Regions from separate parts of the Neorhizobium sp. R1-B genome, predicted to be linked through region 3. Evidence: riboswitches for the same ligand, from Rfam matches in the RefSeq annotation. Region 3 holds a riboswitch; each other region holds the start of a gene.

Region 1 (3,807 bases), 240 kb from region 3:
TTGGGCGAAGATACCCGCCATCGCGCCTTGCCATGTTGCCGTGGTGACCGAGGGCAAGACGGGGTTGGTGAGGTCGCCGGCAGCGTAGATGCCCGGCATGCTGGTTTCGCGGCGCTCGTCGACCTTGAGCACGACGCCGAGGGGTGTGTCGGCCGTGGCGAGACCCAGTGATTCATGCAGGCTCGCGGACGGCTTGTTGCGCGGATGCGCGAACAGGATGTCGACCGCAACGTTTGGCCCGGTATCGAGCTTGATCGTGGCGTTGTGGCTCCCGTGACGGGCGACGCCGGTGATCCGGCCATCGACGACAGGTACGTTGCGGCCCGCCAAATCGGCCCGGATATCGGATGAAATCTCGTGACCATCGGCGAAGACCGTCAGCCTGTCAGTCCAATCGCGAAATAGCCTGACCTGGTTCATTGACTGCGGACCGGACCAGACGAGGCCCCAATGCTGGCCGGCGACTTCGAAGCCGTCGCAATAGGGGCATGGAATGATGGATGTGCCCCAGCTCTCGGCATAGCCCGGAACATCAGGCATCTGGTCAACGACGCCATAGCTCAGGATCAGGCGGCGCGCCCCAAGGCTTTCGCCATCGCCAGTGAGGACGGAGAAGTTGTCGATGGTGCCGGAAATGCTGTCGGCACGGGCATTGACCAGCCGGATCGCGGGATAACGCGCCAGCTGTTGCCGCGCCTCGGCCAGGATGTCCAGCGGTGGCTTGTGATCGTGGCCGAGCATACCGTGCGAGCGGCCCGCGAAGCGATTACGCGGCAGGCCGGTATCAAGAACGGTGACCTTACGGCGGGCACGGCCGAGCTGCAGGGCGGCGGCGAGACCGGCAAAGCTGCCGCCGATGATGATGACGTCATCCATGGTAGTGGGCTCCGTATTGTGGGTAGAGGATGTTGGGTTCGAACCCGCGATGGCTTGGGCGTGCGGAAGGCCGATGGTGGACAGCGCGGCCAGCTTTAGCAGTGTTCGTCGTTGCATGGCGCCCTCGTGTTTTTCGATTCATTCATTGGCTTGCATATTTCTGAAACTAAGTGGTATCGTAATTCGAGAATAAAGATACTGTCAAGGACTGGAATTGAAATGACCGAAAATAGTCGAGGCCGGCGCGGCCGGCCCGCTAACGAGGCGCTTGGTCAAACCATAGTCGACGCCGCGAGCGAACTTTTTGCGGAATTGGGTTTTCAAGCGACGACATTGGACAAGGTCGCTCAGCGGGCGAAGATATCCAAACTCAGCATCTACAGGCACTTCGAGAGCAAAGAGGCCCTGTTTGGCGCGGCGTTTGCGGCCCGGTGCCATCAGTTAATCCCGCAGGTCCTTTTTGAAGGCGTCGACGGTTCGGCCGAAGATCAGCTCATGGCGGTGGGATCGTCCCTGCTTCGCACGCTGTTGCGCCCGGACGTCCGCAATGTCGAAGCCATGGTCATGGCCGACACGACGAATCAAAAGTCGTTGGGTAAGCTGCATTACGACGCCGGCCCCGCCCATATCATCGCCCAAATCGAGGTTCTGTTGCGTCAATTGCACGACAAGGCGGTTCTAAACGTGCCCGATCCTCTCCGGTCCGCCCGCTTGTTCGCTGCGCTTTTCAAAGGGTCCGATCTCCTGATTATTGCACGCTTCGATCAGGGGCGAGCAGAGGACGACAAGGAGATCGAATCCTACTGCCGATCGGCCGTCGCCATGTTCATGGCCGCGCACGGCGGCAATGCGATCGGCGGAGTAACCGCTGCGACCCATTCGAGGCCTTAGTGCCGGCTTGGCAGACCGTCAGCTTTCGGGAAGCTGCAACGGTGGTCTGAACGGCGGAAATAAAGGCGCTATTCAGACTGTCAGCTTGGCGCATTGCCAGTAGGAAAAGCGGACATGTTGCTTATCGCAGTTAACGGTGGGCTTGAGCCCCTTGAGGTCATCGGCTGCCGAAGAAACGCGTTTAAAATCCAGCTTGTGAGACAAAGTCGGGGTTGACACTGCGAGAATGCTTGCCAGGGGGTGGGTGAATTTCCAGGTGAGGTTTTAGGTGGTAACTGTCCGTACCCCTCAAAAAGCGTGCTTGCTTGCGATTTTCGCTCTATCATCGTCTACACCGAGGGGTGCCCTGCCAAAGGGCTGAGATACTGCTGGCCAACGCAGCGCAGTGACCCTTTGAACCTGATCCGGATCATGCCGGCGAAGGGACGGGTCCGACACCTATCCTCAGCCGGCCTCTTAGACGAGGCCGTAATGACACTGACGAAACCAAAGCTCGGAACGAATACCCCTAGAGGCAGCACGATCAAGATCTTGCCCTCACCCTCGATTTCTCCGCGGCGGAGCGGCTTGGAGAGGGCTGAGACATGATGCGCTCCCCTCCAAGGTTCTCGACAATCATCCTATTGTGCGCTCTTTCGGTCATACCGCTGAACGTGTTCCTGCCTTCGCTGGCGAATATCGCCGGGGATTTTCATATAAGCTATGCTTTCGCTAGCTTGTCGTTGGCAGGCTATGCGGTGGTCGCCGTTGCGGTGGAAATGGTCATGGGTCCGCTGTCGGATCGGTTCGGACGGCGACCGATCATTCTGGCGAACCTTGCTGCTTTCACGCTTGGATCAATCGGCTGTGCCCTATCGCCTGATATTTGGATATTCCTCGCCTTCCGTATGCTTCAGGCTACAATTACCTCCTGCTACCCGGTCGCTATGGCGGTCATCAGGGATACCGTCGGAAAGGAGCGGACGGCGAGCAGGATCGGCTATACGGCAATGATCTGGGCGATCGCGCCGATGTTCGCCCCGGCATTCGGCGGGGCTTTAGATCAGGCCCTTGGCTGGCGGGCGATTTTCTGGTGTCTCGCCCTCGCCGGGGCAGTGATGTTCCTCTTGTGCTGGTTCGGTCTGAGCGAAACCAACAAAGCGCGCTCGGACACGATTGCTCAGCAGTTCCGAACCTATCCGGCCTTGTTCCGCGCGCCGCGCTTCTGGGCCTACGGATTGTGCATGTCGTTCTCGGTTGGAGCGTTCTATGCCTTCCTTGCCGGCGCTCCATTGGCGGCAACATCGGCATATGACCTACAGGCCGGAACGCTCGGTATCTTCATGGGCGTCACAACCCTGGGCTATATCTTCGGCAGCTTCCTGTCGGGGCGATATGCCGGGCGCGTGCCGTTGACCACCATGATGATTATGGGGCGCGTCGTAGCGTGCGCGTGCCCTATAATCGGCTTGGCCCTGTTTCTGGCAGGCTTCAGGAATGCCATTGCGCTATTCGGCCCCTGCATCCTGATCGGCATCGGCAACGGCCTGACCATGCCGAGTGCCAATGCCGGGATGCTCTCGGTGCGTCCGGATCTCGCCGGAAGCGCCGCCGGATTGGCCGGTGCCATGACGGTTGGCGGCGGTGCGGCCCTTTCATCGATCACGGGGGCGATGCTGACAGAAAACGACGCGACCTATGGGCTCTTCTGCATCATTCTTCTTTCGACGACGATTGGGCTGCTGGCTGCGACATTCGCCGCACTTACCGATAAACACGATTCCACGATAACAGCGGTGAAGTCATCCCATGCTGCCAGCCAATCCGAACGAGGATGAAGATGTCTAGTTCACAACGCATTCTTGCAGCCAGTGCGGTCGTTCGCGACGAAAGACGGCGCATTATTTCTCGTCCAGCGCCGATCCACTAGACAAGGCGTGCTGGATGCTACCGGGCGGCCGCACCGATCTCGGCACACGCGACGTGACGACGCCGTGAGCGATGTCCGCTTCCAGGAAGCGCGCGAGACGGCATCTACCGCCGAGGTGAAGGCGCGTTGCC
Region 2 (3,807 bases), on a different contig from region 3:
TGATACTCGCCCGTATCATGGCAAAGCCATCGAACCTGCTGATCCTTGACGAACCGACCAATGATCTCGATATCGAGACGCTCGACCTGCTCCAGGAGATCGTGGCAAGCTACAACGGTACCGTCATCCTCGTCAGCCACGACCGCGATTTCCTGGATCGCACTGTGACCTCGACCATCGCGCCGGCCAATCCCGACGCACCGGATGGGCGCTGGATCGAATATGCAGGCGGCTACACCGACATGCTGGCACAGCGCAAAGGCGCTTTGGAGGAAAGGCGCAGGGCCGAAAAGGCTGAAAAGCCGAAGGCCGAATTGAACGCTTCCGTAGAAGCGCCGAAGGGCAAAGGCAAGCTTTCCTACAAGCAGAAATTCGCGCTCGAAAATCTGCCGAAGGAGATGGCGAAGACTGAAGCGGATATCGCCGCACGGGAGAAGAAGATGGCAGATCCTGCTCTCTTCACCAAAGACCCTGCCGCTTTCAACAAGCTCGCAGCTGAAATGGAAAAACTTCGGGAAAACCTGACAAAGATGGAAGAGGAATGGCTGGAGCTCGAAATGCTCCGGGAGGAGCTCGAGGGATAATTTAATAATTTGTTATGCTTAACAAATAGTTAGGCAAGAAAAGCATGTACCGGCCCGGAACAATCTCCCTCCTCTGGCGTTCGAAAGGCAATCAGCGCCGGGACGCACCTCACGTGCCGGCATAGTGAGAACCGAATTGGGGACATTCATGCTGACAAATGTTGAGAGTGGTCGGCTGGCCCGCGAGGCGCCAAGTCAACGCGTACTGATTGTCGAAGACGAGTTCCTGATCGCCCTCGACATTGCCGAAACGGTTGAACATATGGGACTGGAGGTCGCAGGATTTGCGCATGGCCGCCGGAATGCTCTCGAATTGGCACCGGAGGCGGATATCGCCATTGTCGACGTCAATCTCGCTGATGGGCGGACCGGGCCGGATATCGGTCGCATGCTCGCTGAACGTTACGGGGTCACCGTCATTTATATGACCGGGAATCCGGAAGACGTTGACGGTGTGAGGGGGCCTCTGGGTGTTCTGACAAAACCGGTGCTCCCCCATGTGGTCGAGCAGTCGATTGACTATGCTGTGGCAAACCGCCTCGGCCGTTCCGCGAAAGTGCCGCGTGAACTCAAGGTTTTTCGGCAAGGGCGGGCCTGAACCGGCCCCTTGCCAGCGGAACTTCCTACCGTTAAATCTTTCTCCGCTCTAACGGGGTGCCACACGATTTCATGTGGCTGAGAGGCATTGCCAACCCGCGGAACCTGATCCGGTTAGCACCGGCGGAGGGATTAGACGGCTTGTTGCCAGCGCCTATTCCCCAAACTTTTGAAGAGGAGGCGCTGATGCGCAATATCATTCTGTCGATGTTCGCGGCCGCGGCGGCGCTGTCCCTTTACACTGTCGCGCACGCTCAAGACAAAACGCTGACCGTCTATACCTACGAGAGCTTCCTTTCCGACTGGGGCCCTGGCCCCAAGGTCAAGGAGGCTTTCGAGAAGACGTGTGCCTGCAATGTGAAATTTGTCGGCGTGGCGGATGGCGTGGCGCTGCTCACACGCCTCAAGCTGGAAGGCCAGGATACTGATGCGGATCTCGCACTTGGTCTCGACACCAATCTCGTTTCCGAAGCCAAGGTTACGGGGCTTTTCGACGCGCATGGCCTTGATCTTGCGGCGGTCAAAGTACCTGGCAGCTACAGCGATGACACCTTCGTCCCCTATGACTATGGCCACTTCGCAGTCGTCTACGATACGGAGGCGATGAAGAACCCGCCGAAAAGCCTTCGGGAGCTTGTTGATGGAGACCCATCGCAGAAGATTGCGATTGAAGACCCTCGCACCTCGACACCTGGTCTCGGCCTCCTCCTCTGGGTAAAGTCTGTCTATGGCGATAAGGCCCCGGAGGCCTGGGCAAAGCTCAAGAACCGCATTCTGACGGTAGCGCCCGGCTGGTCCGAAGCCTACGGCTTGTTCACCAAAGGCGAAGTCCCGATGGTGTTTTCATACACGACCTCTCCCGCCTATCACATGGTCGAGGAAAAGACCGAACGTTATCAAGCAGCGTCCTTTGCCGAAGGCCACTACATCCAGATCGAGGTGGCCGGCATCCTGAAGGGCGCTTCGGAAAAAGAACTGGCGAAAGAGTTCCTGAAGTTCATGGTCTCGCCTGCCTTCCAGGATATCATTCCCACCACCAATTGGATGATGCCCGCCGCGAAGATATCCGGCGCTCTGCCGGACGCCTTTAACAAGCTGGTCCAGCCGCAGAAGACCTTCCTCATGGGATCGGACGAGGTCGCCAGGAACCGCCAAGCCTGGATAGACGAGTGGCTGACTGCCATGAGCATGAATTAAGAAGATCATGTTGCTGACGCGGGGAGAGCGAAGAAGGGGCATCGCCTGGGGTCTTATGAGCTTCGCCTCTATCGCCCTCTTCGTCGCCATTGCCGTTGTTGCATTGCTTTCCTGGGATGCCGACGGCGCCCAATCCCGGCTCTTTACGGCCTACACATGGCGAATCCTGCGCTTTACGCTTTGGCAGGCGATGCTGTCGACATTGCTTTCCGTAGGGCTTGCACTTCCCGTGGCACTCGCTCTTGCCCGCCGGCCCGACTTTCCCTGCCGAACCTGGATCGTCCGCCTCCTGGCGCTGCCGATGGGGCTGCCGGTTTTGATCGGCGCGCTAGGGTTGATCGGTATATGGGGGCGTCAGGGCCTGATCAACGGCCTGCTGTTGACGCTCGGCCTAGACCAGCCCATCAGCATCTACGGTCTTTCCGGAATCCTGCTCGCACATGTCTTCTTCAACCTGCCGCTCGCCACGAGGCTGTTGCTCGCGGCACTGGAGCGCCAGCCGGCGGAATACTGGCTTCTATCCGCAAGCCTCGGCATGAAACCGCTCTCGGTCTTCCGGTTTGTGGAATGGCCCGCCGTTAAAAACGTCATCCCAGGCATCGGCGCGCTCGTCTTCATGCTGTGTGCCACGAGCTTTACGCTGGTGCTGCTGCTGGGCGGCGGACCGGCAGCGACCACGCTCGAAGTGGCGATCTACCAATCGCTGCGTTTCGATTTCGACCCGCCGCGGGCGGTCGCCCTGGCGCTGCTGCAAATCGTCATAACAGGCGTTATTCTGCTCGGCATGGCATTATTGCCGACGCCGGATGACCCGGGTGCAGCCTCGGGCCGTACAAGCCGCCGCTTCGACGGTCAGGCGTTGTCTGTACGTCTTTGGGATTCATTTGCCATACTTGCTGCCACGGTATTCCTGATCATGCCACTGGCTTCGATCCTTGCCGCCGGGCTTAGAGCAAATCTCTGGAACCTCGCATCGAGCGCCGCCTTTCTTACCGCCGCCTGGACGAGCTTCTCCATCGCTTTGAGTGCCGGAATGCTGACGATTGTGACCGCGCTCGCCATAATCGCAGGAAGGGAAGCGGTGGCAGACATGAAAAAGCCCGCGGCGAGCGCTCGGGGCTTCACTGCAATGCTTGCGGGCACGTCCTCGCTTGTTTTGCTGGTGCCGCCGGTCGTCCTCGGCACCGGTTGGTTCCTGGTGCTACGACCCCTTGGGGATGTTGGTCGCTTTGCCCCTCTGCTGGTCGCGGTGATCAACATGCTGATGGCGCTGCCTTTTGTGATGCGGGTGCTGGAGCCGGCCATCGAGACCCATCGTCAGCGGACAGCCAGGCTTTCCGCAAGTCTCGGCCTCTCCGGTCCTTCGCGGCTTTGGCATATCGACCTCCCTGTGCTTTTAAAGCCCCTGGCGACGGCACTTTCCTTCGCC
Region 3 (3,807 bases):
GACTGCCATTCCAAAGGTGCCCCGCGCCGAAAACGTCTTCAGGTCCGCCTGAATTCCCGCGCCGCCGGAGGGATCGGAGCCTGCGATGGATAAAACATTGCGGATCATAGGCGCGCCTTTCTGACCTCGTCAGTTATTCTTCGTGCGGCTTCCTTCGGGTCCGGCTGGCCGCAAATGGCGGAGACTACGGCGATCCCGTGGGCACCTGCCGCCAGCGCCTTGCCGGCGTGTTCCGCCCTGAGGCCGCCGATGGCGACCGCTGGCACCGATGCGGCCGCCACGATACGCGCCAATCCATCGAAGCCGATCGGCTGCTTGTGATCCGGTTTGGTGGGAGTGGCGAAGACCGGGCCTATTCCGACGTAGTCGACGAGAGATGGATCGACGCCCTGCGCAAGCTCCTCGGTTTCGACCGACACGCCGACGATCATACCCTCTCCGACGCGGCGGCGCGCCATCGATGCCCCCATGTCGCTCTGTCCCACATGCACTCCCTCGGCGCCGATGGCGATCGCGGCTTCGACATCGTCATTGACGATCAAAGGTATGCCGCTGCCTGCGAGTGCCGCTTTCAACGCCTGACCGGTCTCGATCATCCTTGCGGTGCTGGCGTTTTTGTCACGCAATTGAACCATGGTCGCACCACCTTCCACGGCGAGCCGAGCGGTCTGCGCCATGCCGAGGCCTTGGCATAACTCGGGATCGAGGACGAGATAGACGGATAGATCGAAGGCTTTCATGCTGCTACGACCTTCGCTTTGGCATCCAGCGTCTCTGGCGAAAGCGATGCCAACCGGTCAAGAAAAAGGGGAGAGAAAGAACCGGGGCCATTAGCAGTGAGTGCTGCTTCCTCCCCCGCGACCGCGAACATCGCGAGGGCGGCCACCGTCGCGTCGAACGGCCTATCCGGACGGACTGCGACAAAGGCACCAACCAGAGCGGTCAGAGAGCAACCAAGTGCCGTAACACGAGGCATAAGATCAGATCCGCCGAGGATATGGACGGAGCGAAAACCGTTGGTAACGAAGTCCATTTCGCCGGTAACGGCTACGACGCAGGCGTGATCACGAGCAAGCGCAACGGCGGCGTCTTCGGCCTTTTCGGTTTTGTCGCCGCTGTCGACGCCCTGACCGCGAGATTGCGCTCCTGTAAGTGCCATGATCTCCGAGGCGTTGCCGCGAATGACTGTGGGCTTCAGCGCCAGGAGTTCTGTAACGGCAGCGCTGCGGTAGGGGGTCGCGAAATGGGCGACTGGATCGAGGATCCAGGGCTTGCCCTCCTCGCTGGCAGCTTTTGCCGCTTCCTTCATGCCGGAAAGGAAGTAAGGCGAAAGCGTTCCGATGTTGATCGTCAACGCCGCAGCGATGCGAGCGAAATCTCCTGCTTCCTCCTTCGCATGCACCATGGCTGGCGAGGCGCCGGCGGCGAGCATCACATTGGCCGCAATGTTCATCGCCACGAAATTGGTGATGTTCTGCACAAGGGGGTTCTTTTGGCGCATTGCCGATAGAATCTGGCCTGGAGTGTCTGTCATCTGCGTCCTCGCCTTTTCAGGTGGAGGGGCGCAGGGCATTTCATCAGAAAAAGCCCAGGCGACTCCCTCCGCCAGCATGATCTGGTTCAGGTTCAAAGGGTACTTCTCAGCCCGGCAACCCGGACGCCCCTGTCTGAGGCAAGGACTAGCGCATATGCCGCCATGGGCGCCAGCGATTTTTGTCAAAAAAACTACTTGTAGCTCTAGTCGCTAGAGGTTGTAGTTATGGTACCCGATCCCAGGCGGAGAGAAAGATGACAGCAAAGAATCAGGCTCGTTACAAGATCGGCGGAATGGATTGCGCAAGTTGCGCGGCAAAGATCGACACAGCAGTTCGACGCATTCCCGGCGTCCAGGATGTTTCCGTTTCTGTTGCTGCAGGCACGATGATGGTCAGCCATGATGGAACGTGCGACCTGCCAGTGATCGAAACGAAGGTTACCGGGCTTGGTTACTCGCTGCGCGCTCTTGGGCAGAAGTCGCCTCGACCAGCAGAGCTGCCGGATCACGGCCTTGATCATGAAGGTCACGACCATGGTCTCCCCGAGACGAAAGATCTTGCAGGATTGCATGAGCACGATCGCATGGACGGATTGTGGTGGAAGAGCGCCAAAGGACGGCTGACGATACTGGCAGGTATTGCACTGGCAGCAGCTTATGGGGTCGGGCACCTGGTTCCGGCCTACGACACCTATATCTTCGTAGCCGCCATGCTCGTCGGCTTGGTGCCGATCGCCCGCCGCGCCGTCATGGCGGCCTTGGCGGGTACGCCGTTTTCGATCGAGATGCTGATGACCATCGCTGCCCTTGGTGCCGTGGTCATCGATGCGTCGGAGGAAGCGGCGGCGGTGGTCTTCCTATTCCTCGTCGGGGAGCTTCTGGAAGGTGTCGCCGCCGGCAAAGCGCGCCAGAGTATTCAAAGCCTGACGGCACTGGTGCCGAAGACCGCGCTGCTGGAAATAAACGGCAAGACACGAGAAGTACCGGCAGAAGATCTTGGGATCGGATCGATCATCCTGGTGCGGCCAGGCGACCGCATCTCTGCGGACGGCATCATTGTCGCCGGCGAAAGCGCAATCAATGAAGCGCCGGTGACGGGCGAGAGCATATCGGTCGTAAAGACTGTCGGCGATGCGGTTTTCGCCGGCACGGTGAATGGAGACGCGGCCCTGCGGGTGCAAGTGACAGCGGCTTCCGCCGACAATACCATCGCCCGGATTGTGCGCCTGGTCGAGGAAGCGCAGGAAAGCAAGGCACCGACCGAACGCTTCATCGACCGCTTTTCGCGCTATTATACGCCAGCCGTCGTGGTCGTCGCAGCGCTGGTCGCAGTGTTGCCGCCACTTATCACTGGTGAAGCCTGGGAAGGTTGGATCTACAAAGGGCTTGCCATTCTTCTGATCGGCTGCCCTTGTGCGTTGGTCATCTCAACGCCTGCTGCAATTGCTGCGTCACTGTCCTCCGGTGCCAGGCGCGGTCTGTTGATGAAAGGCGGTGCGGTCCTCGAAATGGTGGGCAAGGTCACAGCCATCGCGCTGGACAAAACCGGCACGTTGACCGCCGGTAAGCCTCGGGTAACCGATGTGATTGCCTTCGGGCGTAATGCCGATGAGGTGCTTCGCATCGCTGCCGCGCTCGAAACCGGGTCCAGTCATCCGCTGGCGATGGCCATTCTCGCCAAGGCTGCGGACGATGAAGTAGACATTCCTGCCGCGAGCGATGCGAGGGCGCTTGGCGGCGAGGGTATAACGGCGGTCGTCGAGGGCCAGGAGGCCTTCCTGGGTTCGCCGAAAGCAGCGGCCGATCGGGTTTCGCTGTCCATGGCGCATCGGCGGCAGATCGCCGGCCTTAATGATGAGGGTAAGACCGTATCCGTGTTGATCGCGGCCGGCGTGCTGGCCGGCGCGATCGCCATGCGCGACGAACCGCGGCCCGACGCGAAAGAGGGCTTGAAAGCGCTGACGAATGCCGGCGTCCGGACGGTCATGTTGACAGGCGATAACGCCCGTACCGCGAGCGCGATCGGCAAGGATCTCGGCCTCGAGGTGCATGCCGAGCTGATGCCTGAGGACAAGCAGCGGATCATTGCGGAATTGAAACGCAAGGGTTTTACAGTTGGCAAGGTGGGTGATGGTATCAACGATGCGCCGGCCTTGGCGGCGGCGGACGTCGGCATCGCCATGGGCGGGGGCACGGATGTGGCGCTCGAAACGGCCGACGCCGCGGTACTTCACGGCCGTGTACGCGACATTGCCGACATGATCGAGTTGTCG
Region 4 (3,807 bases), on a different contig from region 3:
CCCGGGACAAACATGGAAAGGCAGCATTGTGGGGCGTGCCCCGCCATACCCCCTCTGTCCTGCCGGACATCTCCCCCTCAAGGGGGGAGATCGGCTGGAAGCGAGGCCCTAACCCAGTCAAAGCCTTGAGATTGCCGCAAGATTGCTGAATTCTGCTCCCCGCCGGCTTCCTGCCCTTCACGATTGGAAAGGGATCGCTGAGCATGCCTCCTTCGATCTCCCCCTTGAGGGGGAGATGCCCGGCAGGGCAGAGGAGGGTGAACCGGCCTCGACGTGAACTGGCCCAACGTCGAAGGGCATGGGATCATGCTCACTCCTTCCCCACCGGCATGTAGAGATCGCCGCCGTCGCGGTATTTGGCGGCCATGGCTTCCAGTCCCTCCTTCTGCGCCTCAGCCCGGATATCATGCGAAATCCGCATCGAGCAGAACTTCGGGCCGCACATGGAGCAGAAATGCGCCACCTTGTGCGCTTCCTTCGGCAAGGTCTCGTCATGGAAGGAGCGCGCCGTTTCCGGATCGAGCGACAGGTTGAACTGGTCCTCCCACCGGAACTCGAAACGGGCGCGGGAAAGCGCGTCGTCGCGAACCCGGGCTGCCGGATGGCCCTTGGCGAGATCGGCCGCATGCGCGGCGATCTTGTAGGTGATGACGCCGACCTTGACGTCGTTGCGGTCCGGCAGGCCGAGATGTTCCTTCGGCGTCACGTAGCAGAGCATCGCCGTGCCGAACCAGCCGATCATCGCTGCCCCGATCCCTGAGGTGATGTGGTCGTAGCCGGGAGCGATATCGGTCGTCAGCGGCCCGAGCGTGTAGAACGGCGCCTCGCCGCAAACCTTGAGCTGCTTGTCCATGTTTTCCTTGATCTTGTGCATCGGCACATGACCGGGGCCTTCGATCATCACCTGGCAATCCTTCGCCCAGGCGATCTTGGTGAGTTCGCCGAGCGTCTCCAGCTCCGCAAACTGCGCCGCGTCGTTGGCATCAGCGATCGAGCCGGGACGCAGGCCATCGCCGAGCGAGAAGGACACGTCATAGGCCCGGCAGATATCGCAGATTTCCTCGAAATGCTCGTAGAGGAAGCTCTCCTTGTGGTGATGCAGACACCACTTTGCCATGATCGAGCCGCCGCGCGAGACGATGCCGGTGACGCGATTGACGGTGAGCGGGATGTAGGGAAGCCTGACGCCCGCGTGGATGGTGAAATAATCGACGCCCTGTTCAGCCTGCTCGATCAACGTGTCGCGATAGACCTCCCAGGTCAGGTCTTCGGCGATGCCGTTCACCTTTTCGAGCGCCTGGTAGAGCGGCACCGTGCCGATCGGCACCGGCGAATTGCGAATGATCCATTCGCGGATATTGTGGATGTTCCGGCCGGTGGACAGGTCCATGACCGTATCCGCACCCCAGCGGATCGACCAGACCATCTTTTCGACCTCCTCCGCCATGGAGGAAGTGACGGCGGAGTTACCGATATTGGCGTTGATCTTCACCAGGAAATTCCGGCCGATGATCATCGGCTCGCTTTCGGGGTGGTTGATGTTGGAGGGGATTATCGCCCGTCCTTCCGCGACTTCGCGGCGAACGAATTCAGGGGTCACGAAATCCGGAATATGCGCTCCGAAGCTCTCGCCGTCACGGATGAGAGCTTCCTTGGCCGCCTGCCGGCCGAGATTTTCGCGGATGGCGATGAACTCCATTTCCGCCGTGACGATGCCGGCGCGCGCATAGGCAAGCTGGGTAACGGCCCTGCCGTCTTTCGCCTTCAGGGGCGTGTTGCGGACCGGGAATTCCGGCGTCAGGCGATCGCCGGTGACAAACCCGTTGTCCTCCGGTTTCACGACGCGGCCTTCATAGGATTCGACATCGCCGCGCGCCCTGATCCAGCTTTCGCGCAGCCGCGGCAGGCCGGCTTCGATCGAGACCGCATGGGCCGGATCGGTGTAGGGGCCGGAGGAATCGTAGACGGTGACCGGCGGCTCGCCGGAGGTCGGATGCAGCGCGATCTCACGCATCGGCACCCGGATATCCGCGTGGACGACACCGGATTTGAAAACTTTGGTGGAGGCGGGAAGCGGACCGGTCGTGACGACAGGCGTAAGCTTTGGTGTGGCGATATTCATGGGTGAGGCTCCAAGGTTTGCCGTTTGGAGACCCAGTTCCAGTGTTGGAATGATGGAAAAACGCCTGAGCCGATGGACGGGAATCCCGCCTGAAAGCCGTGAGCGCTCGCACCGTCCCTACGCCAGTATGAACTGGATCAGGTTCAACGGGTCACTGCGCCTCGGCGGCAAAGCCGTCCGACCAGCAGTATCTCAGCCCCTTGCCGGGACCCCCCTGGTGAATGCGAGCATCAAAAACCTGCCGAGCGCCCGTGTCAAGCCAAAGCTGGCCATGCGGATATCTCGGATTTTAGCGAATCCCGCAGCCCTAACTTCACGACGTTTCTTACCGGAATTTTATGCTTTCCGACGTAGACAGTGTTCCCGGCGATGAACGCAAATTCCAGTCATTGGAGATGTCGAGATGAACGAGACTATTCGCGAACTGCTGGCACGGGTCGGCGGGCTTCCGGTTGCAGTGACCGAACTTGAAGATGCGGCCGATCTTTATGCGGCCGGGCTTTCCTCCTTTGCCTCCGTGCAGCTGATGCTGGCCATCGAAGAGGCTTTCGACATCGAGTTTCCCGACAGCCTCCTGAATCGCAAGTCCTTTGCCAGCATCTCGGCAATCGAGCAGACGGTCGCCCAGATCGTGAAAGCCCGTGAGGCTGCGTGATGAGCCTCCCAGCCTTTGCCGCCGACATGACGCTCGGCGCACGTGCCCGCCGAGTGGCGGAGGTCGCGGCCGAAAATGCCGACCGCGTCGACCGGGAAGCCCGTTTTCCGCAGGAAGCGGTCGATGCCATGAGGGCCGAACGCCTGCTCGGCATTCAGGTCCCCATATCGCTTGGCGGCGAGGGGGCTTCGACACAGGAGATCGCGGAGGTCTGCTCCATCCTGGGACAGGCATGCGCGGCAAGCGCCATGGTCTTCGCCATGCACCAGATCAAGGTGTCAAGCCTGGTCGAGCACGGCGGCGACAGCGAGTGGCATAGGGATTTCATGCGCGAGCTTTGCGCCCGTCAGCTTCTTGTCGCCTCCGCGACAACGGAAGGCGGCATCGGTGGCAATCTGCGCAATTCCATCTGCGCCATCGAGATCGACGGAAACATCTGCCGCCTGACGAAGGACGCGACCGTCATTTCTTACGGCGTTCATGCGGATGTCATCATGGTGACCTCCCGCGCCCACGCCGACGCGGCTCCGGGCGACCAGGTCATGACCGTTTTCAGGAAGAACCAGTATACGCTGGAAAAGACGGTGGACTGGGATACGCTCGGCATGCGGGGCACCTGCTCTGACGGCTTTATCTTCAAAGGCGAGGCGCCGGTCACGCAGATCTTCCCGAAACCGTTTGCCGAAATCGCGGCGCAGAGCATGCTTGCCTCGTCGCACCTCCTCTGGAGCGCGGTATGGTATGGCATCGCAGCCGATGCGGTATTGCGTGCGCAGGCCTTCGTGCGCGCCGCCGCTCGCAAGGCGAATGGCACCACGCCGCCCGGCGCGTTGAGACTCGCGGAAACATCCAACCTGCTGCAGCTCCTGAAGTCGAACATTCTTTCGGGCCTGAAGGCCTACGAGGACGCCAAGGCTGAGCCGGACCAGCTTTCCTCGATGGCGTTTTCGATCGCCATGAACAACGTCAAGCTCGCCTCGTCGGAGACGATCCTGACCATCATCAACCAGGCGATGATCATCTGCGGCAT

What was found. Region 3 has a riboswitch for thiamine pyrophosphate ahead of thiM (hydroxyethylthiazole kinase). Riboswitches for the same ligand answer to the same signal wherever they lie in the genome.
Region 1: linked by a shared signal. The riboswitch ahead of EDE05_RS10630 (multidrug effflux MFS transporter) and the one ahead of thiM (hydroxyethylthiazole kinase) in region 3 are both predicted to bind thiamine pyrophosphate.
Region 2: linked by a shared signal. The riboswitch ahead of thiB (thiamine ABC transporter substrate binding subunit) and the one ahead of thiM (hydroxyethylthiazole kinase) in region 3 are both predicted to bind thiamine pyrophosphate.
Region 4: linked by a shared signal. The riboswitch ahead of thiC (phosphomethylpyrimidine synthase ThiC) and the one ahead of thiM (hydroxyethylthiazole kinase) in region 3 are both predicted to bind thiamine pyrophosphate.

What each region holds. Positions count from the first base shown of each region.
Region 1 covers NZ_SOEM01000006.1:15,905-19,711, forward strand. The annotation lists gene EDE05_RS10620 (NAD(P)/FAD-dependent oxidoreductase) at 1-876, opposite strand, end outside; gene EDE05_RS10625 (TetR/AcrR family transcriptional regulator) at 1,096-1,767, shown strand; TPP riboswitch at 2,095-2,210, shown strand; gene EDE05_RS10630 (multidrug effflux MFS transporter) at 2,352-3,584, shown strand.
Region 2 covers NZ_SOEM01000011.1:182,591-186,397, reverse strand. The annotation lists gene EDE05_RS16665 (ABC-F family ATP-binding cassette domain-containing protein) at 1-584, shown strand, start outside; gene EDE05_RS16660 (response regulator) at 733-1,182, shown strand; TPP riboswitch at 1,225-1,330, shown strand; gene thiB (thiamine ABC transporter substrate binding subunit) at 1,368-2,378, shown strand; gene thiP (thiamine/thiamine pyrophosphate ABC transporter permease ThiP) at 2,386-3,807, shown strand, end outside.
Region 3 covers NZ_SOEM01000006.1:258,279-262,085, forward strand. The annotation lists gene thiD (bifunctional hydroxymethylpyrimidine kinase/phosphomethylpyrimidine kinase) at 1-108, opposite strand, end outside; gene thiE (thiamine phosphate synthase) at 105-740, opposite strand; gene thiM (hydroxyethylthiazole kinase) at 737-1,534, opposite strand; TPP riboswitch at 1,581-1,675, opposite strand; gene EDE05_RS11795 (heavy metal translocating P-type ATPase) at 1,789-3,807, shown strand, end outside.
Region 4 covers NZ_SOEM01000010.1:184,466-188,272, reverse strand. The annotation lists gene thiC (phosphomethylpyrimidine synthase ThiC) at 311-2,122, opposite strand; TPP riboswitch at 2,219-2,348, opposite strand; gene EDE05_RS15925 (acyl carrier protein) at 2,526-2,777, shown strand; gene EDE05_RS15920 (acyl-CoA dehydrogenase family protein) at 2,777-3,807, shown strand, end outside.